3 regions of the Nocardia violaceofusca NBRC 14427 genome follow, and region 1 is predicted to be linked to each of the others. Evidence: riboswitches for the same ligand, from Rfam matches in the RefSeq annotation. Region 1 holds a riboswitch; each other region holds the start of a gene.
The links. Region 1 has a riboswitch for S-adenosylmethionine ahead of AC5592_RS03130 (GNAT family N-acetyltransferase). Riboswitches for the same ligand answer to the same signal wherever they lie in the genome.
Positions count from the first base shown of each region.

Region 1 (7,216 bases):
GTCGCCGACAGTGTCAGCGCCGCCCCGTGCGCCACCCTGGTGTACAGGTCGCGGCCGAGGTTGTCGGTGCCGAACCAGTGCTGCAAGCTGGGGCCGCGGAATTTCTCCTCCGGCACTCCCGCGCGTGGATCGTCGCCGGCGAGAAGCGAGGGCGCGACCGCCCAGCCGAGCACCACGATCAGCACGAGAACCGACACCGCCAGTCCGGCGGAGGCACGCAGACGTTTCGGCGCCAGCGCCCGCCGCACCTCGGTGATCCGTGCGGCCGTGGGTTCGGCGATGAGCAGAGTGTCAGACATGAGCGCCCACCTTCTCTCGGGCGACGGCGACGCGGGGATCGAGGAGCGGATAGATCAGATCCACCGCCAGGTTCACCACCACGAAGGCCAGCGCGGCGATCAATACGATGCCCTGCACCACCGGAATGTCTTGATGCAGCACCGCGTTCTGGGTGAGCCGGCCCAGGCCGCCGCGCGAGAACACGGTTTCGACCACCACGGAACCCGCCAGCACCGTGCCGACCCACAGTCCCGCGACGGTGAGCGCCGGCCCGGCCGCCGCGCGCAGCACATGCCGCCACTGCACCCACAGCCGCGAGGCGCCCTTGGCGAAGGCCACATCGACGAACGGCTGCCGCCACGTGGTGGCCAGACCGCTGTAGAACACCTGCGCGATCACCGCGCCGACCGGCACGGCCAGCGTGATCGCGGGCAGGATCGTGCCGCTGAAGCCGGTCCCGCCGAATGCGGGCACGAGGCGCAGCCGGAACGAGAACAGTTGCAGCAGAAGCAATCCCACCCAGAACGTGGGCATCGCGGCACCGATCGGCGGCAACGCCGTCAGCAGATTCCGCAACCACGGGCGCCGGGTGTAGGACGCGGCCACGGCCAGCGCGGTGCCGAAGACGATCGCCAGCAGCAGCGCGAGACCGGCCAGCGCCAGCGTCGAGGGAATCGACTGCGCCAGCGCGCCGGTGACGGACTGCCCGGTGTTCAGCGAGCGTCCGAGGTCACCGCGGACGGCGTGGGTGAGCGCGGTCCAATACTGTTCCGGCACCGAGCGATCCAGCCCGTATCTGGCCCTCAGTTCCGCGATGGCGGCCGGATCCGGAGGCACGCCCGGATCCGCGTCGACGGCCATCTGCACCGGATCCGACGGCAGCAGGAACAACACGGCGAAGGAGATGGTGAACGCCGCCCACAGCACCCCGATCGCCTGCAGCACCCGCACGATCACATACCGGGTCATCGGAGTCATCGCTTGCTCAACCAGGTGTCGTAGAACTGCAGGCGCGCCGAGGCCTCGAACTTCAGATCGTGCACCGCGCCGGACACCCCGATCGCCTGCGACAGTTCGATCGTCGGCAACCACAGTCCGTTCTCGATCACCGATCGCTGCGCCTGCCCGATGATCCCCGCCCGTGCCGCCGGGTCGGTGGTCGAGAGCTGGTCGGCGAGCGCCTGGTCCAGCGCCGGAATCGGACCGCGCTGGTTGAGGTTTCGCTGCCCGCGGCCGAACGTGGTGCGCAGGATGTCGCCGTCGGCGCGGGTGGTGTTGAAGTAGGTGGCGTCGAAATCTCCGGAGTTCTGCCGCGCGGTGTAGTCGGCGACGGGCGTCAACTCCAGCCGGATGTCCACTCCGATCTTGCGCAATTGCTGCTGCACCAATTCCAAGGTCGCCTGATTCGCGGCGAACTGCGCACCGAACAGGACACCGAACGACAGTCGCCGCCCGTCCTTCACCCGGATCCCGTCGCCGCCGGGGACCCACCCGGCCTGATCCAGAATGCGGCGCGCCTGGTCGGGGTCGTAGGCTATCGACTTCGAAAGATCGACGTAGCCAGGTGTTTTCGACGCCAGCGGCCCGGTGGCGGGCAGGAACTGCGGCCCCAGCACCGTATCCACCAGCTGCTTGCGGTCGATTCCGTGCAACAGGGCTTGGCGCACGGCGGAATCCGACAGCGGCGCGCGGCTCACATTCGGTTGCAGCCCGAAGGGAACGCCGGGGTTCGAGTCGAACTGCACCTTGGCGCCGGCGGCCTCGAGTTGCGGAACGTCCTGGGGCAGCGCGTCACTGACGGCGTCGAGCTGATTCGACGACAGGCTACCGGTGCGCACCCCGGCCTCGGGGACGACCGTGAATTCGATGCGATCCAGATACGCCTCGCCGGAATGCGCGAATACCGCCGAACCCCACCGATATCCGGGGCGCTTCACCAGCGTGGCCGACGCGTCCTGGCGATAGCCGGCGTAGACGAACGGACCGCTGCCGATATTGTCGCCGAGGCAGCGCTGTTCGGCCGGTTTCGCGGTGGTCGCGTCCGCGAGAATCCCCAGCTGCGGTGTCGAGGAGGCCTGCAGGAACTGGGCGTTCGGCGCGTCGAATCGAACCTCGGCGGTGAGCGGATCGACCGCCGTGGTGCCCGCGTAGCCGGCCAGATAGCTCGCTCCCAGCGGCGCTTTCGCCGCGGTGAGCGTGTGCACGATGGCGTCGAAGTTCTTCTGCACCGACGTGGCCGTCAGCGGGGTGCCGTCACTGAACGTCACATCGGGCCGCAGATGGAAGGTGAAGGTCTTCGCGTCCGGGCTCACCTGCCAGGAGGTGGCCAGCCACGGCTTGATCTCCCCGCTCGCGGGATCCTGGTCGGTGAGCGAATCCACGATCTGGCGTGCCACGTACAGGGTTTGGTTGGTACCGGCCTGGGCCGGATCCGAGCAGGTCGGCGCCTGCGACAGGCCGTAGCGCAGGGTGCCGCCCGGCTGCGGGGGACCGGCGTCGCCGCCACCACCGGAGGTGTTCGCGCAGGCGGCGATCGCCAGCGTCGCGGTGAGCGCGAGCGCCGGCGAGAGGATTCGTTTCATTCGGTGACTCCGGGTGGATCGATACGATAGCGGTCGCCGCCGAGCGGACGGCTGGGAATGGCCTGGCGCAATGGGGGCGCCACCTCGGCCTGGAACAGTTCGAGACTTTCGCGGTGCTGCTTGTCGGTGAGCCCGTCGCCGTCGGCGCCGAGATGGATCACCTCGTGGCCCAGCCGCGCGTGATAACGCCCCAACTTGTCGAGCACCTGCTGTGGGCTGCCGACGACGGCCGAACTGCGCTCGATGAAGTCCTCCACCGACGTGAAGACCTCCGGCGCACCGAATTTCCGGGCGACGGCGCGGCGTGCTTCGAAGATCGGGCGATAGGTGTCGAGCGCGGTGCGGGAATCGCGGGCGACGTAGAACCCGGCCGTCCCGGCGCCGACCAGCGCGTCGGCGGGGTCGTGGCCGTGAGCCGCCCAGCGTTCCCGGTAATGGTCGACCAGTTCGGCGTACGGTTCGATCGGGTACGTCACATTCGCGGAGAACAGTGGATCGCCATGGCGCGCGGCCACTTCCACCGATTCCCGGCTGGTGGCGCTGCCGTGCCAGATCCGCAGTTCCGGCTGCAAGGGCCGGGGCAGGGTCTTGGCACCGGACAGCGACGGCCGGAACCGGCCCGTCCAGGTGACGTCGTCGCTGCGCCACAGCTGCCGGAACAGTTCGTAGCCCTCGCGGTTGCGGTCCCATTGGTCGGCGGTGGTGACGTGGAACAGTTTCGCCTGCGCCGCGCCGTTACCCTTGCCGACGATGAGCTCGAGACGGCCACCGGACAGATTGTCCAGCGTCGCATAGTCTTCGGCGGCGCGCACCGGATCGAGCAGGCTCAGCGTGGTGACGCCGGTGAACAACGCGATCCGGGAGGTCAGCGCCGCGATGTGGCTCAGCACCACCGGCGGCGCGGACGACAGGAACGGGTCCTCGTGGCGTTCGCCGACCGCGAACCCGTCGTAGCCGAGCGTCTCGGCGAGCCGGGCACTGTCCACTACGCGGCCCAGACGGCGCGCGGGAGATTCGAGTACGCCGGTCACCGGGTCGGGCTGGTGGGTGATCAGCGTCAACAACAAGAATTTCATACGTGGACGGCACCGGCCTCGCCGCGCACCGGCGGATAGCGGAATCCGGACCGCACCGGCGTGTACACACCGTCGCGCTCGCGCCCGAAACGATTGCGCCGCTGCGTTTTTGCCACACGCGTCGGATACTTCTCGAACGGATGCGCGAGCAGACCGGGCTGCCCGGACGGAGTGCGTTCGAGCGGGGTGTAGCCCGCCGACAGATACAGGGCGACCGCTTCGGGTTGCCGCGGACCGGTGGTCAGGAATATCCGCCGATAGCCGCGGCGTAGCGCTTCGGCCTCGAGTTCGGCGAGTACGAAGGTCGCCAGGCCGCGGCGGCGGTGCTCGCGTGCGGTCCAGATTCGTTTGAATTCGGCGGTCCGCTCGTCGTAGCGGCGGAACGCCCCGCCGGCGACGGGTTCGCCGTCCTCGACCACCACCAGCAGATCGCCGTGCGGGGCCGCGAAATCGGCGGCGGGGTAGTTCACCAGATCGGCGTGCACCTCACCGACGCTCCCGCCGTAGCGGCTGCTGTATTCGATGGCCAACTCCGCCAGCAGCGGCGCGGCCATCGGATCGTCCTGGCCGACGTGAAAAACGCTGCGTACCATTAGTTCCTCCATCGGTCCCGGCGGTAGCACCCACACCCAGTCGGGGGGTTGCTGCGACGTCGTGGAGCCGGGTCTCTCGATCGCTCTGGATGGGCGAAACGTCACGCTAGGGGAATTCCGGTGCGGGGTCAGCACTCTGGATCGCACTGAATCCAATCCTTGCCGCGACGCCCTTCCGGCGGTGTGATTACCGGTGTCGCACCGACCCGGCGAGCCCACGAACCGCCACCTCCGGATCCCACACACCCGGCCGCCCGAGGGTCAGCGGATAGCAGGCCAGACCGAGCACCATCGCACTGAAATGCCCGATGTCGGTGAAGGTTCGGTTCGCGAACACCGGAATCGCGTAGAAGACGACCACCCCGAGCAGATACAGATACCGCCACGGCGTCGCGATCCGATACACCAGCACGGCGATCACACCCGCCAAGGCGTAGCTCACGCCGTAGTCGAGGGTGTTCACCGCGGATTCGGGCGCGTAACCGTGATGAATAGCCCAATACAGCACACCTTCGCTGAGGTAGGTCGCGCCGACGTGCGCGATGACGACCACCGCCAGCCAACGCAGCGTCCCCAGCCAGCGTTCGGCCTGGGCGTGGAAGATGCTGTAGCTGACCGCGTAGCCGAACCAGCCGCCACCGGCGAGCCAGAAGGCGCTGGAGATCAGCACGTGCACCGGGTCCTCGCGCAGGTGGTGCAGATTGGTCGAGCGGTTGCCCAGCAGGATCTCGGCCTGATCGGGGGACAGGTGCCGGACCACGAGGGTGGACACGAGCAGGATGGCCAGCCAGATGTAGGTGCCGGGCGCGTGCCGGATGTAGTCGCCGATCGCGGCCGCGGCGGTCCGCCACCGGGAGCCATCTCGCCTGGGCATCGGTCACCTTCCTCGACGGACATCGAAGATCGCTTCACTATGAGCCCTCACGCCGGCGCTGCACTCACCCGCGGCGGGTGAGCCGGCGCCACACCCCGCCGAATACCGCGAAAACGGCAAAACGCCTGGTCCGGCTGTGCCGGGCGCGCGCCGAGCGGCGACGACACGTACTCTCTGCTGCGGTGCGACACCGGATTCATGGTGTGGACTGGAGGGTGCTGTGTCCCGGATGGGCGCTGTGCATGCGAGGGTGCGAGACAGAGGCGGTGAGGACGTGCGCAGGCGTCGATCTCTACTGGTGGTGTCGGCGGTATTGACGGCGATCGTTGTGCTCCTCGGCGGCTGTGGCGGCTCGGGTGGCGGCAACTCCTCGGCGCCGGCATCCAAGGGGCCCGATATCACCGCGCCCGCGGCGATCGATGTGCCCGCCGCCGATCACGGACCACTCAATCCGGCGACGCCCCTCGTGGTGAACTCCGCCGACGGCATGCTCACCAAGGTCACCGTCACCGACGGCGACGGCAAAGCGGTCGCCGGCGATTTCGGCGCCGACCATCACAGCTGGACCTCGAAGGACCCGCTGAACTACGGGACCACCTACCGCGTCGACGCCCAAGCGGTGAACCTCGCTCAGGTCGCGACCGACAAGACGGTCACCGTCACCACGATCGACGCCGGCCACAAGGCCTACGCGAATGTCGTACCGGCCCCCGATCTGGTCGCTCAGACCGGAATCGGGGTCGGGCAGCCGATGGTTTTCCAGTTCACCCAGCCGGTGGCGAACAAGGCGGAGGTGCAGAAGCATCTGAAGGTCACCGTCACCCCGCCGCAGCCGGGCGCCTGGTACTGGGTCGACGACAAGGATGTGCACTACCGCGCCGCGCAGTATTGGCAACCGGGCACCAAGATCCACATCGAAGCCGACGTCTTCGGTCTCGACCTCGGCGACGGGGTATTCGGCGCGGAGAACAACAGCGCCGACTACACGGTCCACGACGCCTGGATCGCCCAGGCCGACGGCAACACCGAACAGCTGACGATCCTGCACAACGGCGCGCAGGTGAACCAGATGCCGATGAGTCTCGGCTCGCCCGGATTCCCGTCCCACGAAGGGCCGCACGTCATTTCGGAGAAATCGCCGTCGATCATCATGGACTCCTGCAGTTACGGGGTCTGCGCCGGCCAGCCCGGGTACTACCGCGAGAAGGTGGACCTGGACGAACGCATCTCCAACGACGGCGAATTCGTCCACTCGGCGCCCTGGTCGGTCGGACAGCAGGGGGCCAGCAACGTGTCGCACGGCTGCGTGAACCTCTCACCCGACAACGCCCAGTGGTTCTTCGACCACTTCGGCGTCGGCGACGTCGTGGAGATCACCAACTCGGGCGGCCAGCCGCTGCCCGTATGGGACACCTACGGCGACTGGGAGGTCCCGTGGAATGTATGGCAGGCCGGTAACGCGAGCAGCTGATCCGGCCCGCCCGGCCGCTACCATCGGATCATGTCGGCGAATTTCCTGCGCATAGTTCCCGCGCTAGCCGTGCTGGCGGCCGGCGTCGCCTGCTCCTCCGGAAACGATTCCACCCCAACGGATTCCACGCCCGCCACCCCCGTCGGCCACACCTACGTCTCCACCGATGTCCAGGGCCCGCGAATCCCTGGCGACGGCCCCCTGCGCCTGACCTTCACCGAGGGCCGCCTCAGCGCCACCGCCGGCTGCAACACCCTCATGGGCTCCGCCGACCTGACCGGTAACACCCTCCACACCGGCCCCCTCGCGAGCACCCGCATGGCCTGCGTGGGCGACCGCGC
Region 1 is NZ_CAWMPM010000004.1:133,465-140,680, forward strand. It holds gene AC5592_RS03110 (ABC transporter permease) at 1-299, opposite strand, end outside; gene AC5592_RS03115 (ABC transporter permease) at 292-1,248, opposite strand; gene AC5592_RS03120 (ABC transporter substrate-binding protein) at 1,254-2,861, opposite strand; gene AC5592_RS03125 (LLM class flavin-dependent oxidoreductase) at 2,858-3,937, opposite strand; partial or broken gene AC5592_RS03130 (GNAT family N-acetyltransferase) at 4,066-4,542, opposite strand; SAM riboswitch class I at 4,536-4,626, opposite strand; gene AC5592_RS03135 (rhomboid-like protein) at 4,718-5,404, opposite strand; gene AC5592_RS03140 (L,D-transpeptidase) at 5,679-6,875, shown strand; gene AC5592_RS03145 (META domain-containing protein) at 6,906-7,216, shown strand, end outside.

Region 2 (7,216 bases), on a different contig from region 1:
CGCGGTGCCAGGTCGCGCGCGAACAGGTCCAGGAAGCGGCGCTGGTCGTGGCCGGGGGCGTGGAAGACCAGGTGGTTCAGCCCGGCGTCGACGTAGGGCTTGATCTGCTCGACGGCCTGGTCCGGATCGCTGGCGACGATCCAGCGCTTGGCGATCTGCTCGATCGGCAGCGCGTCCGCGGCGGCCTCCATCTCGATCGGATCGGTGATCGAATGCTTCTGCTCGGCGGTCAGCGACAGCGGCGCCCAGAACCGCGTATTCTCCAGCGCCAGTTCGGGATCGGTGTCGTAGGAGATCTTGATCTCGATCATCCGGTCGATGTCGCCGAGCGTGCGGCCCACCTTCTCCGCACCCTCGGTCACCGCCGGCATCAACTTCTCGGTGTAGAGGTCCATCCCCTTGCCCGAGGTGCAGATGAAACCGTCACCGGCCCGGCCCGCGTACCGGGCGACCACGGGCCCGCCCGCGGCGATGTAGACCGGGATCCCGGCCGGCGGCACGTCGTAGATCGAGGCGCCGACCGTGGTGTAGTACTGACCCTCGAAGTCGACCCGGTCACCGCTCCACAGCGCGCGCATGAGATCGACCGATTCGCGCAGCCGGGCGAAGCGCTCCTTGAACTCCGGCCACTGGCCCTTGTAACCGGTCGCGATCTCGTTGAGCGCCTCCCCGGTGCCCACACCCAGCATGATCCGCTCCGGGTACAGCACCCCGAGAGTCGCGAAGGCCTGCGCGATCACCGCGGGGTTGTAGCGGAAGGTCGGCGTCAGCACCGAGGTGCCGAGCTGGATGCGGGAGGTCCGCTCACCGACCGCGGTCATCCAGGCCAGCGAGAACGGCGCATGACCACCCTTGTGCCGCCAGGGCTGGAAGTGATCGCTGACGGTCGCGCTGTCGAGGCCGTGTTCTTCGACCAGAACGCCGAGCTCGACGAGCTCGCGTGGTCCGAATTGTTCTGCCGACGCCTTGTATCCCAGCTTGAGATCACTCACTGCGCCACTCCTGTTCGCCGTCACGTGCGTGCTTGGGCCGGCTCCCGGGTGGGAGACGACCGCGTCGACCGAGTGCAGCGCTGGACGGGTGTCCCGAAATTCCTGTCCCGAAATTCGACAGCGCGGCAAGCTGCGGTCGCATTCGACCATAACCAGTGCGAATTCTGCGACCGCCGCGCGTACGCACCTACCGGAACGTCACCTCACCCTCGGCAATAGCCCACAATTGGCTCGTGACTGCCGACAGTGAACCGATTCTGTCCTACCTGACCGATATGGACGGCGTGCTGGTGCACGAGGACCACCTCATCCCCGGCGCCGATGCGTTCCTGACGGAGCTGACCGAGCGTGAGATTCCGTACCTGGTCCTGACCAACAACTCCATCCGCACGCCGCGCGATCTCCAGGCCCGCCTGCGCCGGATCGGGCTGGACATCCCGGCCTCCTCGATCTGGACCTCGGCGACCGCCACGGCCACCTTCCTGAACGAGCAGCGTCCCGGCGGCACGGCGTACGTGGTCGGCGAATCGGGGTTGACGACCGCCCTGCACGAGATCGGCTATGTGCTGACCGACAGCGATCCGGATTACGTCGTCCTCGGCGAGACGCGGACCTATTCGTTCGAGGCGATCACCACCGCGATCCGGCTGGTCGAGCGCGGCGCCCGGTTCATCGCCACCAATCCCGACCCGACCGGGCCCTCGCGCGAGGGCGTGCTGCCCGCGACGGGTTCGGTGGCCGCGCTGATCACCCGGGCCACCGGGCGCGACCCGTACTACGTCGGGAAGCCGAATCCGCTGATGATGCGCTCGGCGCTGCGGCAGATCGGCGCGCATTCACAGTCGGCGGTGATGATCGGCGACCGGATGGACACCGATGTGATCGCCGGACTCGAGGCGGGGATGCGCACAGTGCTGGTGACCTCGGGGATTTCCACCCGGGCCTCGGTGGAACAGTTCCCGTACCGGCCGACCGTGGTGATCGATTCGGTGGCCGATCTCGTGGGCCGCACCGGGAATCCGTTCGCGGTCTGAGCGCAAAAGTCCGGCCGGCGCACCGTCCGGACGCCGGCACGGTCGTTCCCCGGCGCCGCAGTCCATCAGTCCGGACTTGTGCCGCGATCCCCGGATTCCAGCGCTTCCAGCGCGGCCGACAGATCGCCCAGCGCGTCCACCACTTCGGCGAACCGCCGCGAACCCAATTGTTGCGCAAGCTGTTTCGCCATGACGGCATGGTGCGGGGTGATCCGGCGGACCGCCGCGTAGCCCGCGTCGGTGATCGCCACCAGCTTCGCGCGGCGATGTGCGGGGTTGGGCCGGTATTCCGCGAAACCCTTGTCCACCAGCAGGTCTGCGATGCGCTGCACGCTCTGGCGGGTGATGCCCATCTCGCGCGCGATGCCCGATACCGGCAGCGGTTCGTGCAGCACCGCGCCCAGCACCTGCCACCAGGCCGCGGTGATCTCCGCCGGTTTCGCCAATTCCTCTGCGATCGTGAGGAATTGGCCGTTCAGCTTGAAGGTCGTGATCGCCGCCGCGGAGAACAGTTCGGCATCACCCCGACTCATGCCGGCTCGACCGCCGCGGCCTGCAGGGCGAAGAACCCGCTCGGATCCCGGTCCGCGTAGAGCCGATACCACGCGTCCAGGACGGCCGGCTCGAACAGGTCCAGCCGCGCGAAGATATGCCGCGCGAAGTCGATCGGCGCGATACCACTCGCGGTGATGAGATCGCCGTCGGTCACGGCCGGTTCGTCCACGAAGTGTTCCGCTCCCGAATATCCGGTCGAGACAAGGTTTTCCGCGGCGTTGCCGGTGTGCGGGCGAGCATCGAGCAGGCCCTGGGTCGCCAGTCCGTAGGTCGCCCCGCAGATCGCCGCGACGGGCACGCCGGCCTTCAGAAAGTCCGCCGCCGCCTGGGCGAACGGCGCGAGTTGCCCGTCCTCCCAGATATCGGCGCCGGGCAGGATTAGCATCGCGCTGTCGCCCGGCGAGAGCTGATCCAGAGTCAGATCGGGAAGCACGCGCAGCCCGCCCATCGAGGTGACCGGCTCGGCGGTGGCGCCGACCGTGCGGATCTGCCAGCTTCCCGGTTCGCGCTGCATCAGTGGGCGATTGATACCGGCCGTGACGTAGCTCGGCTCCCAATCGGCGAAGGTGTCGTACACCGCGATATGAACCGTTTTACTCATGACAGTATGCTGTCATAATTGACAGCATACTGTCAATGGTTTCGGTGTCAGCTCAGCGCCTGCGCCAGATCGCCGAGCAGATCCTCCACATCCTCGAGTCCGATCGAGATACGCAGCACCCCGTCGGTGAGACCGACAGCCGCACGGCCTTCGGGACCCATCGCCCGGTGCGTGGTGGTCGCCGGATGCGTGATCAGGGTCTTCGCGTCGCCGAGGTTGTTGGAGATGTCGACGATGCGCAGCCGGTTCAGCACCTCGAAGGCGCGCTTCTTGCCCTCGCCGGCGCCCGCGGCGAGTTCGAAGGTGACCACGGTGCCGCCGCCGGACATCTGCGAGGTCGCCAGCTCGTGCTGCGGATGCGAGGTGAGGAACGGGTACTTCGTCCAGGCCACGCCCGGATGCCGTTCCAGGAACTCGGCGACGGCCAGCGCGGACTGCGTCGATTGCCGCACCCGCAGCGGCATCGTCTCCAGCCCCTTCAGCAGGGTCCAGGCGTTGAACGGGCTCAGCGCCGGGCCGGTGTGGCGCATCAGATTCTTGACCGGTCCATTGATGTAGTCGCCGGTGCCGAGGATCGCACCGCCGAGCACCCGGCCCTGTCCGTCGATGTGCTTGGTGCCCGAATAGACCACCACATCGGCGCCGAGGTCGAGGCTGCGCTGCAACAGCGGCGTCGCGAACACGTTGTCCAGCACGACCTTCGCACCGGCGGCATGAGCCAGTTCGCTCACCCGCCGCACGTCGACGAGGGTCTGCATCGGATTCGACGGGGTCTCGAAGAACACCGCGGCCGTCGGCTGCGAGAGCGCCCGCTCCCACTGGCCGAGATCCTCACCGTCGACGAAGACGGTTTCCACGCCCCAGCGCGGCAGGATCTCGTTGCACACCACGAAACAGGAACCGAACAGGCTGCGCGCGGCCACCAGCCGATCGCCCTGCCCGAGCAGCGCCGCCAGCGCGGTGAACACCGCGGACATCCCGCTGGCGGTGGCGAAACACGCCTCGGCGCCCTCGAGCAGCCGCATCCGCTCCTCGAACATCGCGACCGTCGGATTGCCGTAGCGGGAATACACGAAATGCTCGATATCGCCGGTGAAGGCCGCTTCGGCCGCCTCCGCGCTCTCGTAGACGAATCCGGACGACAGATACAGCGCCTCGGAGGTCTCCTCGAAACCGGAGCGGCGCAGCCCGCCGCGCACGCCCAGGGTCGCCGGACCCACGCCCTCGGGCAGCGGCCGATCGAATGCACCGCCGGTGATCATGACTGCCTCCACGAAAAGAATTGCCGCACAACAGATCCGCTCACGACTGCCGCCACGGCAGGCCGAGTGCGCGCCAACCCGCGCCACCACGATGCCCCTCGGCATCCAGCGGACCCTCGAAACCCTCGAGCACGTTGTAGGAGGGTGCGAAGCCGGCCGCCGTCGCCGCCGTCGCCGCACCGATCGAACGCTGCCCGGACCGGCACAGGAAGATCACCGGGGCATCGCTGTCGCCCGCGCGATCGGCCAGCACCTGTTTCAACTGCTCCACGAACGCGGGATTGGGCGAGCCGGTGCCGTCGACCCATTCGATGAGGGCGGTCGGCCGCTCGATCGAGGTGGTGTCGGGCACACCGACGAATCGCCATTCGGCCTCGGTGCGCACATCCACCAGCACCGCATCCGGATTGTCGCGCAACAACTCCCACGCCTGCCCAGGCGTGATGTCACCGGCGTAGCTCACTTGTCGAACCTCCTACGGAATCCGCACTTGCCGCGTCCGGTCGGACCGCGGCCAGGTCGTCACCCGGAGCACCCCACCGCGGAGGAGGGTTGCCGACCAGCTAGCCGGGGCTTGCCGCTGGTACTCATGACCTGAACCGAGAATGCCTGGTCACAGGCCCGATTGTCAAACATCGACGGCGACGGCTCAGGGGTTGCCGCACACCAGCCAGGTGCCGTTCTCACGGCCGAAATTCCAGTTCGCCGCGGTCTTGTGCCCGTCGATCTGGCTGGTCACCGAGGCCGTGGCGTGGTCGCCGTCGATGTGCACCGCGTCGACTCCGGCGATCTCCACCTTCTTGCCGACGGAGCCGGCGCCCAGCGGAGACTTCTTCTCGTCGAAGCCCGCGCATTCGGTGGTCTTGCGCCGGTCGGCATCGGAATCGCTTCTCGCCGTGGCGAAGTTGCGCGCCGCGATGGCCACCCGGTCCGGATCTGTGAGATTGTTCTCAGCCGGGCGGGTGACTCCGAGGATCACGACGGCGAGCACCGCGAGAACGGCGATGGCCGCGGCGATCAGGAACGGCGTCGCCGATCGCGTGGTGTCGCGCTGATCGATCGAGGTAGCCGGATCATCGCCCCGGGGGTCGCTCCGGCCGGCCGGATCGCTGTCACTCATGGTGCGATCATCCCCGGTGGGCCGAAGTGTCGAAGATCACGCCCGCATTTTCGCGCGGATACCGGGAATAGCGGCGGTGTGTGCCACCGATAGAATCACCAGAACTCCGGCCACATCCGGTGCACGGATCGGGAGAGCTCCGCGCGGCAACGAGGCAGCATCGGCGGAGCAGTCGGGCAGGGCCCGGCCCGCACGTCAACTTAGCCTAAGCTAAGAAGGACGGCTGACAAGACGAGAGTTTCGACCAAAGGTGCGCGTAGAAATGACCGAACACGCTGGAACGAAGAGCGGCGCGGGCGACCGCCCACTGCGCATCGCGATCGTCGGTGCCGGACCGGCCGGAATCTACGCCGCCGACGCGCTGATGAAGTCCGATGTCGAGGCGAGTATCGACCTCTACGAGCGCATGCCTGCCCCGTTCGGTCTCATCCGCTACGGCGTCGCGCCCGACCACCCGCGCATCAAGGGCATCATCACCGCCCTGCACAAGGTGCTCGACAAGCCGCAGGTGCGCCTGCTCGGCAATATCGACTACGGCAGCGACATCGACCTCGAGGACCTGCGTCGCTTCTACGACGCGGTGATCTTCTCCACCGGCGCCAACGCCGACCGCGCCCTGGGCGTGCCGGGTATCGAGCTCGACGGCAGCTACGGCGCCGCGGACTTCGTGTCCTGGTACGACGGCCACCCGGATGTGCCGCGCACCTGGCCGCTGGACGCGGAGAAGGTCGCCGTCCTGGGCGTGGGCAACGTCGCGCTCGACGTGGCCCGCGTACTCGCCAAGACCGGTGACGAACTGCTGCCGACCGAGATTCCGCCGAACGTCTACGAGGGCCTGCGCAACAACAAGGCGCTCGAGGTCCACGTCTTCGGCCGCCGCGGTCCCGCGCAGGCCAAGTTCACCCCGCTGGAGCTGCGCGAACTCGACCACTCGCCGACCATCGAGGTCATCGTCGATCCGGAGGACATCGACTACGACGAGGGCTCCGAGGCCGCCCGCCGCCACTCCAAGCAGGTCGACATGGTCTGCAACACCCTCGAGCAGTGGGCCATCCGCGATGTCGGCGACCGTCCGCACAAGCTGTTCCTGCACTTCTTCGAGTCCCCGGCCGAACTGATCGGCGAGGACGGCAAGGTTGTCGGCCTGCGCACCGAGCGCACCACCCTGGACGGCACCGGCAACGTCAAGGGCACCGGAACCTATAAGGACTGGGACGTCCAGGCCGTGTACCGCGCCGTCGGCTACCTGTCGCAGAACATCCCGCAGCTGCCGTTCGACGACCAGGCCGGCACCGTGCCCAACGAGGCCGGGCGCGTGCTCGTCGACGAGGGCGCCGACGGCGCCGCCCGCTACCTGCCGCAGACCTACGTCACCGGCTGGATCAAGCGCGGCCCGGTCGGCCTGATCGGCCACACCAAGGGCGATGCCAACGAGACCATCGCCTGCCTGCTCGACGACGCCGCCTCCTTCACCCCGGCCGCCGAACCCGATCCCGAGGCCGTGACGAAGTTCCTCGAGGACAAGGGCATCCCGTTCACCACCTGGGCCGGTTGGTACCGCCTCGACGCCCACGAGCGGTCGCTCGGCGAGCCCGAAGGCCGCGAGCGGGTCAAGGTCGTCGAACGCGAGGACATGCTGCGCGCCAGCGAGC
Region 2 is NZ_CAWMPM010000039.1:81,488-88,703, forward strand. It holds gene fgd (glucose-6-phosphate dehydrogenase (coenzyme-F420)) at 1-992, opposite strand, end outside; gene AC5592_RS29255 (HAD-IIA family hydrolase) at 1,268-2,026, shown strand; gene AC5592_RS29260 (MarR family winged helix-turn-helix transcriptional regulator) at 2,092-2,559, opposite strand; gene AC5592_RS29265 (type 1 glutamine amidotransferase family protein) at 2,556-3,182, opposite strand; gene AC5592_RS29270 (O-succinylhomoserine sulfhydrylase) at 3,230-4,444, opposite strand; gene AC5592_RS29275 (rhodanese-like domain-containing protein) at 4,485-4,907, opposite strand; SAM riboswitch class IV at 4,926-5,039, opposite strand; gene AC5592_RS29280 (Rv0361 family membrane protein) at 5,094-5,564, opposite strand; gene AC5592_RS29285 (FAD-dependent oxidoreductase) at 5,827-7,216, shown strand, end outside.
Region 2: linked by a shared signal. The riboswitch ahead of AC5592_RS29275 (rhodanese-like domain-containing protein) and the one ahead of AC5592_RS03130 (GNAT family N-acetyltransferase) in region 1 are both predicted to bind S-adenosylmethionine.

Region 3 (7,216 bases), on a different contig from region 1:
CCATCAGGCGGGTCTGCAGGCCGGGAGCCAGTGCGGCTCCGGAGGCGCCGACCAGGAAGGCGCCCGCAGCGGCGGTGAACGGGTTGTGGGCTGCCGCAACGAAACCCGCGAGGATGACGACCATCGCGCTGAGTGCGACGAAGATCGAGCGGTCCACGCCGCGGTCGGCGAGGACGCCGCCGCCGATATTGCCCGCGACCATCCCCAGGCCGAACAGGGCCAGCACGATCGGTACGAGGCCCTGTCCCAGGCCGGCGACGTCGGTGAGGGTCGAGGTGATGTAGGTGTAGACCGCGAACATGCCGCCGAATCCGACCGCGCCGACCAGCAGCGTCAGCAGCACCTGCGGACGGCGTAGCGCGGTGAGTTCGGTGCGGGGATCGGTCACCCGGACCCCGTGCAGATCGGGTACGAAGCGGCTGATCGCGAACACCGTGGCGAGCCCGATGACGGCCACGACCACATAGGCGTCGCGCCAGCCGAGGCCCTGCCCCAGCCAGGTGGCGGCGGGGACGCCCACCACATTGGCGGCGCTCAGGCCCAGCATCACCGCGGCGACGGCCTTGGCCCGCTGCCCCACCGGAGCCAGCGAGGCGGCCGCGAGCGAGGCCACGCCGAAATAGGCGCCGTGCGGCAGGCCCGCGACGAACCGGGCCGCGACCAGAGCGGGAAAGGCCGGGGCCAGCACCGAGGCGATATTTCCGATGGTGAACGCGACCATCAAGGCGATCAGCAGGCGCTTGCGCGGCATCCGGGCGCACAGCGCCGCGATCACGGGCGCGCCGACCACCACGCCCAGCGCGTACGCCGAGACGGCATGTCCGCCGGTGGGCTCCGAAACATGCAGGTCCGCGGCGATGTCGGGCAGCAGTCCCATGGTGACGAATTCGGTGGTGCCGATCCCGAAACCGCCGAGCGCCAGCGCGAGCATCGCCGGAATGTGCCAATCGGTGCGAGTCCGCGGCGCCGCGCCGGAGCCGAGCGCCGCACGGGACGACGCGGCACTCGCGGGTGACTCCGATGGGAAGTCGACGGGTGGTGCGGTGCGCACGGGAGCTGAGTCGGCCATGGGTGTGGCCAACACGCGCGGTCGCCGCGGCGATACCGGCGGCCGGGGTGATTCGACTCACGCGATGGGGTGCGGAAAGCAATTCGGGCACCCGCGGCCACCGGGATCGGTGGGGGCGGGTGCCCGGATATGTCTACCGGCCGCGCCGGATTCCGGCCGGTCGTGAGCGTTCAGCTCAGTTCGCGCGCCAGGTTCGCATCCAGCACGCCGAGGAACTCCTCGGTGGTCAGATAGCCCTGGTTGCCGCCGACCAGCAGCGCCAGGTCCTTGGTCATCTGGCCGCTCTCGACGGTCTTGATGACGACGTCCTCGAGGGTCTGCGCGAAGCCGATGACCTCGGGGGTGTTGTCCAGCTTGCCGCGGTGCGCCAGACCCCGCGTCCACGCGAAGATCGAGGCGATCGGGTTCGTGGAGGTGGGCTTGCCCTGCTGGTGCTGCCGGAAGTGGCGGGTCACCGTGCCGTGCGCGGCCTCGGCCTCACAGGTGCGGCCGTCCGGGGTGAGCAGCACGGAGGTCATCAGGCCCAGCGAGCCGAAGCCCTGCGCCACGGTGTCGGACTGCACGTCGCCGTCGTAGTTCTTGCAGGCCCAGACGTAGCCGCCTTCCCACTTCAGCGCGGAGGCGACCATATCGTCGATCAGCCGGTGTTCGTAGGTCAGTCCGGCGGCCGCGAACTCGTCCTTGAACTCGGTCTCGAAGATCTCCTGGAAGGTGTCCTTGAACATGCCGTCGTAGGCCTTCAGGATGGTGTTCTTCGTCGACATGTAGACGGGGTAGTTCTGCTGCAGGCCGTAGTTCAGCGACGCCCGCGCGAAGTCCTCGATCGACTTCTTGAAGTTGTACATACCCATGACGACGCCGCCGTCCTCGGGCATCTTCACCACTTCGTGGACGATCGGCTCGGAGCCGTCCTCCGGGGTGAACTGAATCGTGACGGTGCCGGCCTGATGCACCTTGAAATCGGTGGCGCGGTACTGGTCACCAAAGGCGTGACGGCCGATGATGATCGGCTTGGTCCAGCCGGGAACCAGACGCGGGACATTGGAAATGATGATCGGCGCGCGGAAAATGGTGCCGCCGAGAATGTTACGAATCGTGCCGTTCGGCGAACGCCACATCTTCTTGAGGCCGAATTCTTCGACACGTGCCTCGTCGGGGGTGATGGTGGCGCATTTGACGCCCACGCCGTGCTTCTTGATGGCGTTGGCCGCGTCGACGGTGACCTGGTCATCGGTCTTGTCGCGGGTTTCGATGCCGAGGTCGTAGTACTCGAGGTTCACATCGAGGTACGGATGGATCAGCTTGTCCTTGATGAACTGCCAGATGATCCGGGTCATCTCGTCGCCGTCGAGTTCGACGACGGTCCCTTCAACCTTGATCTTGGACATGGATCTTCGTGTCCTCCTAAGGAAGGTGTGCTCCCATTGCACGGCCAGGCGAGCACGCTTGTGAGCGGACCCCAGCTGTTCAACAGACAACGTATACGCCCCGCGTTGTCCACGAGACGCCTGGTGCTAAACAAGACAAGCGTACTGGTGCGCTGGGTCTCACTGACAGGGGCGGTCCCATTGAGAGCTACCCGCGTCACACCGGCCCGATGGCGATCGACAGGGAAACGGACATACGCCGCGAACGTCCGCCTCGAATCGGCCGAGCCCAACCCTCGCCCCGGTCGTGCCCGATTGTTACCATCCACGGCAGGTCATGAGCGCCAGCGCCAAGCCCCGGCTCGCTGGCCGGCAACCCTCCAGTTGCGGTGGGGTGCTCCGGGTGATTGACCGGGCTCTCGAAAGCCGAGAGCAAGCGCGACTGTCAGGAGCAACAAGTGAGCGAGTCCACCGTGCCCATCGCCGGCAAGTCCGTGGAGGCGGCGGAGCGGCGCAGCCGTATCGCTACCATCGGGGATGTGTGTGCCCCAGCCCTCCGTACCGCCTCGACCACGCGCGCGCTCTCGCCGTGCGCCGACCCGGCGGCCGCCGGCGCCGCGTTCCGGCAGGTCCGCGGGCCGATGCGGGTGACAGGGATCGATCGCGTGGCACGGCTCGACGTGGTGACGGCACGGTGACCGTGAGTATCGAATCGAGCACGTCACGCCCGGGCGCAACGACACTGCTACCGCCGCCGGACGGCACGGTGGGCATCATCGGCGTCGGCGATGTCCGCCTCGAGAACGGCGCGGTCGTCCCCGGTGTCGAACTGGCCGTGCAGCGCTGGGGTGAACTGGCCCCCGGCCTGGACAACGTGGTGCTGGTCGAACACGCGCTGACCGGTGATTCGCACGTCTGCGGGCAACCCGACGAACTGCACGCCCTGCCGGGCTGGTGGGACGGACTGGTCGGGCCCGGCGCGGCACTGGACACCGACCGCTGGTGCGTGATCGCGACCAACGTTCTGGGTGGTTGCCAGGGCAGCACCGGCCCCTCGTCCCTCGCGCCGGACGGAAAGCCCTGGGGCGCACGCTTTCCGGAGATTTCGATCCGCGACCAGGTGAGCGCCGAAGTGGCGCTGCTGGACCTGCTCGGGCTGACCCGCATCGCCGCGGTGGTCGGCGGTTCGATGGGCGGCATGCGGGTGCTGGAATGGATGGTCGGATACCCCGATCGCGTCGACGCGGCCCTGGTGCTGGCGGTCGGCGCCCGCGCCACCGCGGATCAGATCGGCACCCAGACCACCCAGATCGCCGCGATCACCTCGGATCCGGACTGGCAGGACGGCGATTACCACGGCACCGGCCGCCGGCCGCTGGCCGGTCTGCGCATCGCGCGCCGGATCGCGCATCTGACCTACCGCACCGAATTCGAACTCGACCACCGGTTCGCCAATACCGCGCAGGGCGACGAAAACCCTTGGGACGGTGGACGTTATGCGGTGCAGAGCTATCTGGAGCATCAGGCCGACAAGTTGGTCGCACGGTTCGACGCGGCCACCTACGTGCTGCTGACCGAGGCCATGAACCGGCACGACGTCGGCCGCGGACGCGGCGGCATCGAGGCCGCGCTGGCCGCCACCCCGGTGCCGTGCGTGGTCGGCGGCGTGGATTCGGACCGGTTGTACCCGTTGCGGACCCAGCAGGAACTGGCCGATCTGCTGCCCGGCTGCAAAGGTCTGGAAGTCGTGCATTCACGCGACGGCCACGACGGTTTCCTCACCGAGATCGAGGCCATCGGCAAATTGCTGGAGCAGACGATGGAATTGGCGCGCGCCGCACAGGACGCCCGCGAATCCTGAGTCCGTCCTGCGAGTTCAGCCGACCGAGTTCAGCCGACGCCGAGGCTGCTGATGGTGGCCGCCAGCACGATGATCGCGCCGCCCAGCACGGTATAGGCGCCGATGTCGAACGGACGGCTGCGCACCGCCAGCAGCCCGACTCGCGCCGACGGCAGGCACAACCGGAACACGGCCGCGAGCAGCGTCGCACCGCCGATGAAGAACGCACCGCGCCGCCACCGGTCCTGCGCCAGGAAAACCACCGCGACCAGCAGCACCACGACGACCAGCAGCATCGGCAGATGAACCTGGAAGAAGCGGCTCGCCGGGCTGGAATGCTGCGGGTGGGTGGTCGGCACGTCGGTCACGGCTGCGATTCTCGCATGTCCGGTCGTGCCGCCACCGGGAGCGGGTACCGTCTCGGTGTGCTCAAGCTGGTGTTCTTCGAACCGCGTATCCCACCGAACACGGGCAATGCGATCCGTCTGGCGGCCGGCACGGGGTGCGAACTGCATCTGATCGAGCCGCTCGGATTCGATCTGTCGGAGCCGAAGCTGCGCCGCGCCGGATTGGACTACCACGATCTCGCGGTGGTCACCGTGCACGAAAACCTTTCCGCCGCATGGAAATCCCTGCGGCCCGAGCGCGTCTTCGCCTTCACCACCCATGCCACCACGCACAACACCGATATCGCCTACCGTGCCGGTGACGTCCTGCTGTTCGGTCCGGAACCGACCGGCCTCCCGGACGACGTCCTGGCCGACCCGCACATCACCGACCAGCTACGCATCCCCATGCTGCCGGGCCGCCGGTCGATGAACCTGTCCAATGCCGCTGCGGTCGCGGTGTACGAGGCATGGCGGCAGCTGGGGTTCCCGGGAGCCGTATAGGTACCGTCGGGCGCCTCAGAGGTCGATCGCGAAGCGTTTGAAGCGGGAGGTGGCGCCCGCGGTGAGGTGGACGGCCGACTTGGGCACACCGTAGTGCTCGGCGAGAAGTTCGATCGCGGCCTTGTTGGCCTTGCCCTCCACCGCGGGGGCGCGTACGTACAGCTGCAGGGTGCCGTCGTCGAGGGTTTCGACGAGTGGGCCCTTGCGGCTGTTGGGTTTGATGGTCGCGCGGACCACGGTCGGCACGTGCGGCTCCTCGATCTTCGGGCGGTGCGGATATTCGGCCGGTGCGACGAGCGTAGCCGCGATGGTTCAGCGGAAATCGCGCGACTTCGAGGCCATCCGCAGGTCCATGCGCTGCAGATGTTCGGCCACCACGCTCACCACGCCCTCGGCGTTCTGCACCCGGCCCCGGATCAGCAGCGCGGGGGCGCCTTGGGCGATGCGGCGGTAGCGGCGCCACAGGCCCACCGAGCACACCACGTTCACCATGCCGGTCTCGTCCTCCAGGTTGATGAAGGTGACTCCGGACGCGGTGGCCGGTCGCTGCCGGTGCGTCACCGCGCCGCCGATCAGTACCTTGGACCCGTCGGGCACGGCGAGCAGCCGGTTCGCGGCGACCACGCCGAGTTCGTCCAGGCGCGGGCGCAGGAATTCGGTGGGATAGCGGCCGGGCGACACACCGGTCGCCCACACGTCGGCGGCCGCCATTTCCAGTTCGCTCATGCCGGGCAGCGCCGGCGCGTCGGTGACCGCCCCGGTCCCCGGCAGCCGATCCGCCCGCTCCCCCGCCGCCGCACCGGCCGCCCACAGCGCCTGCCGCCGATCGAGCCCGCGGCCGGACGCGGATTCGATACTGCCGAGCGCACCCGCGGTGGCCAGGGCCTCGGCCTGCGGCACGGACAACTCGACCCGGCCGGTCAGGTCCAGGAACGATCGATAGGGACCGGAGGACCGTGCCGCCACGATCTTCTCGGCCACGTCGTCCCCGATGTGCCGGACCGCGGACAAGCCCAGCCGCACCTGGGTTCCGTTCTGCTCGAGCGTCGCTCCGGCCAGGCTGTGATTGATATCCGGCCCGTGCACCACCACCCCGTGCCGGCGGGCGTCGGCCACCAGCGACTGCGGAGAGTAGAAACCCATCGGCTGCGCGTTCAGCAGCCCCGCGCAGAACGCGGCGGGATGATGCAGTTTGAACCAGGCCGAATAGAACACCAGCGCGGCGAAACTCTGCGAATGACTTTCCGGGAAACCGAAATTCGCGAAGGCGTAGATCTTCTCGTAGATGCGATCGGCCAGCTCTCCGGTGATTCCGTGCAGATCGCGCATGCCCTGATAAAAGCGGCCGCGCAGCCGCTCCATGCGCTGCGGTGACCGTTTCGATCCCATCGCGCGGCGCAACTGATCCGCCTCGGCGGGAGTGAACCCCGCGATATCGATCGCCATCTGCATGAGCTGTTCCTGGAACAGCGGAATTCCGAGGGTGCGAGCCAGCGAACTCTCGAGCGCCGGATGGTCGAGCGTGACCTCCTCCCGGCCGTTGCGCCGGCGGATATAGGGATGCACGGAACCGCCCTGAATGGGACCGGGCCGGATCAGCGCGACCTCCACGACGAGATCGTAGAAAGCACGCGGGCGCAGCCGCGGCAGCGTCGCCATCTGGGCGCGCGACTCGACCTGGAACACTCCCACCGAATCCGCGCGCGCGAGCATCTCGTAGACGGCGGATTCGGTGAGATCGAGGGCGTGCAATTCGACGACCTCACCTTTGTGCTCGCGCACCAGATCGATCATGTAATGCAGGGCCGAGAGCATGCCCAGGCCGAGCAGATCGAATTTCACCAGACCCGCTGCGGCACAATCATCCTTGTCCCACTGCAGCACGCTGCGGCCGGGCATACGCGCCCACTCCACCGGGCAGACGTCGGCGATCGGCCGATCACAGATCACCATGCCGCCGGAATGAATTCCGAGATGCCGCGGCAGGCCCTCGATCTCGCCCGCCAGTTCCAGGACCCGATCCGGAATATCGGTATGCGTCTCGGACGCC
Region 3 is NZ_CAWMPM010000009.1:71,697-78,912, reverse strand. It holds gene AC5592_RS08540 (MFS transporter) at 1-1,069, opposite strand, end outside; gene AC5592_RS08535 (NADP-dependent isocitrate dehydrogenase) at 1,240-2,457, opposite strand; SAM riboswitch class IV at 2,770-2,881, shown strand; gene AC5592_RS08530 (hypothetical protein) at 2,895-3,134, shown strand; gene metX (homoserine O-acetyltransferase MetX) at 3,179-4,297, shown strand; gene AC5592_RS08520 (DUF3017 domain-containing protein) at 4,327-4,572, opposite strand; gene AC5592_RS08515 (tRNA (cytidine(34)-2'-O)-methyltransferase) at 4,702-5,166, shown strand; gene AC5592_RS08510 (DUF167 domain-containing protein) at 5,182-5,412, opposite strand; gene AC5592_RS08505 (error-prone DNA polymerase) at 5,479-7,216, opposite strand, start outside.
Region 3: linked by a shared signal. The riboswitch ahead of AC5592_RS08530 (hypothetical protein) and the one ahead of AC5592_RS03130 (GNAT family N-acetyltransferase) in region 1 are both predicted to bind S-adenosylmethionine.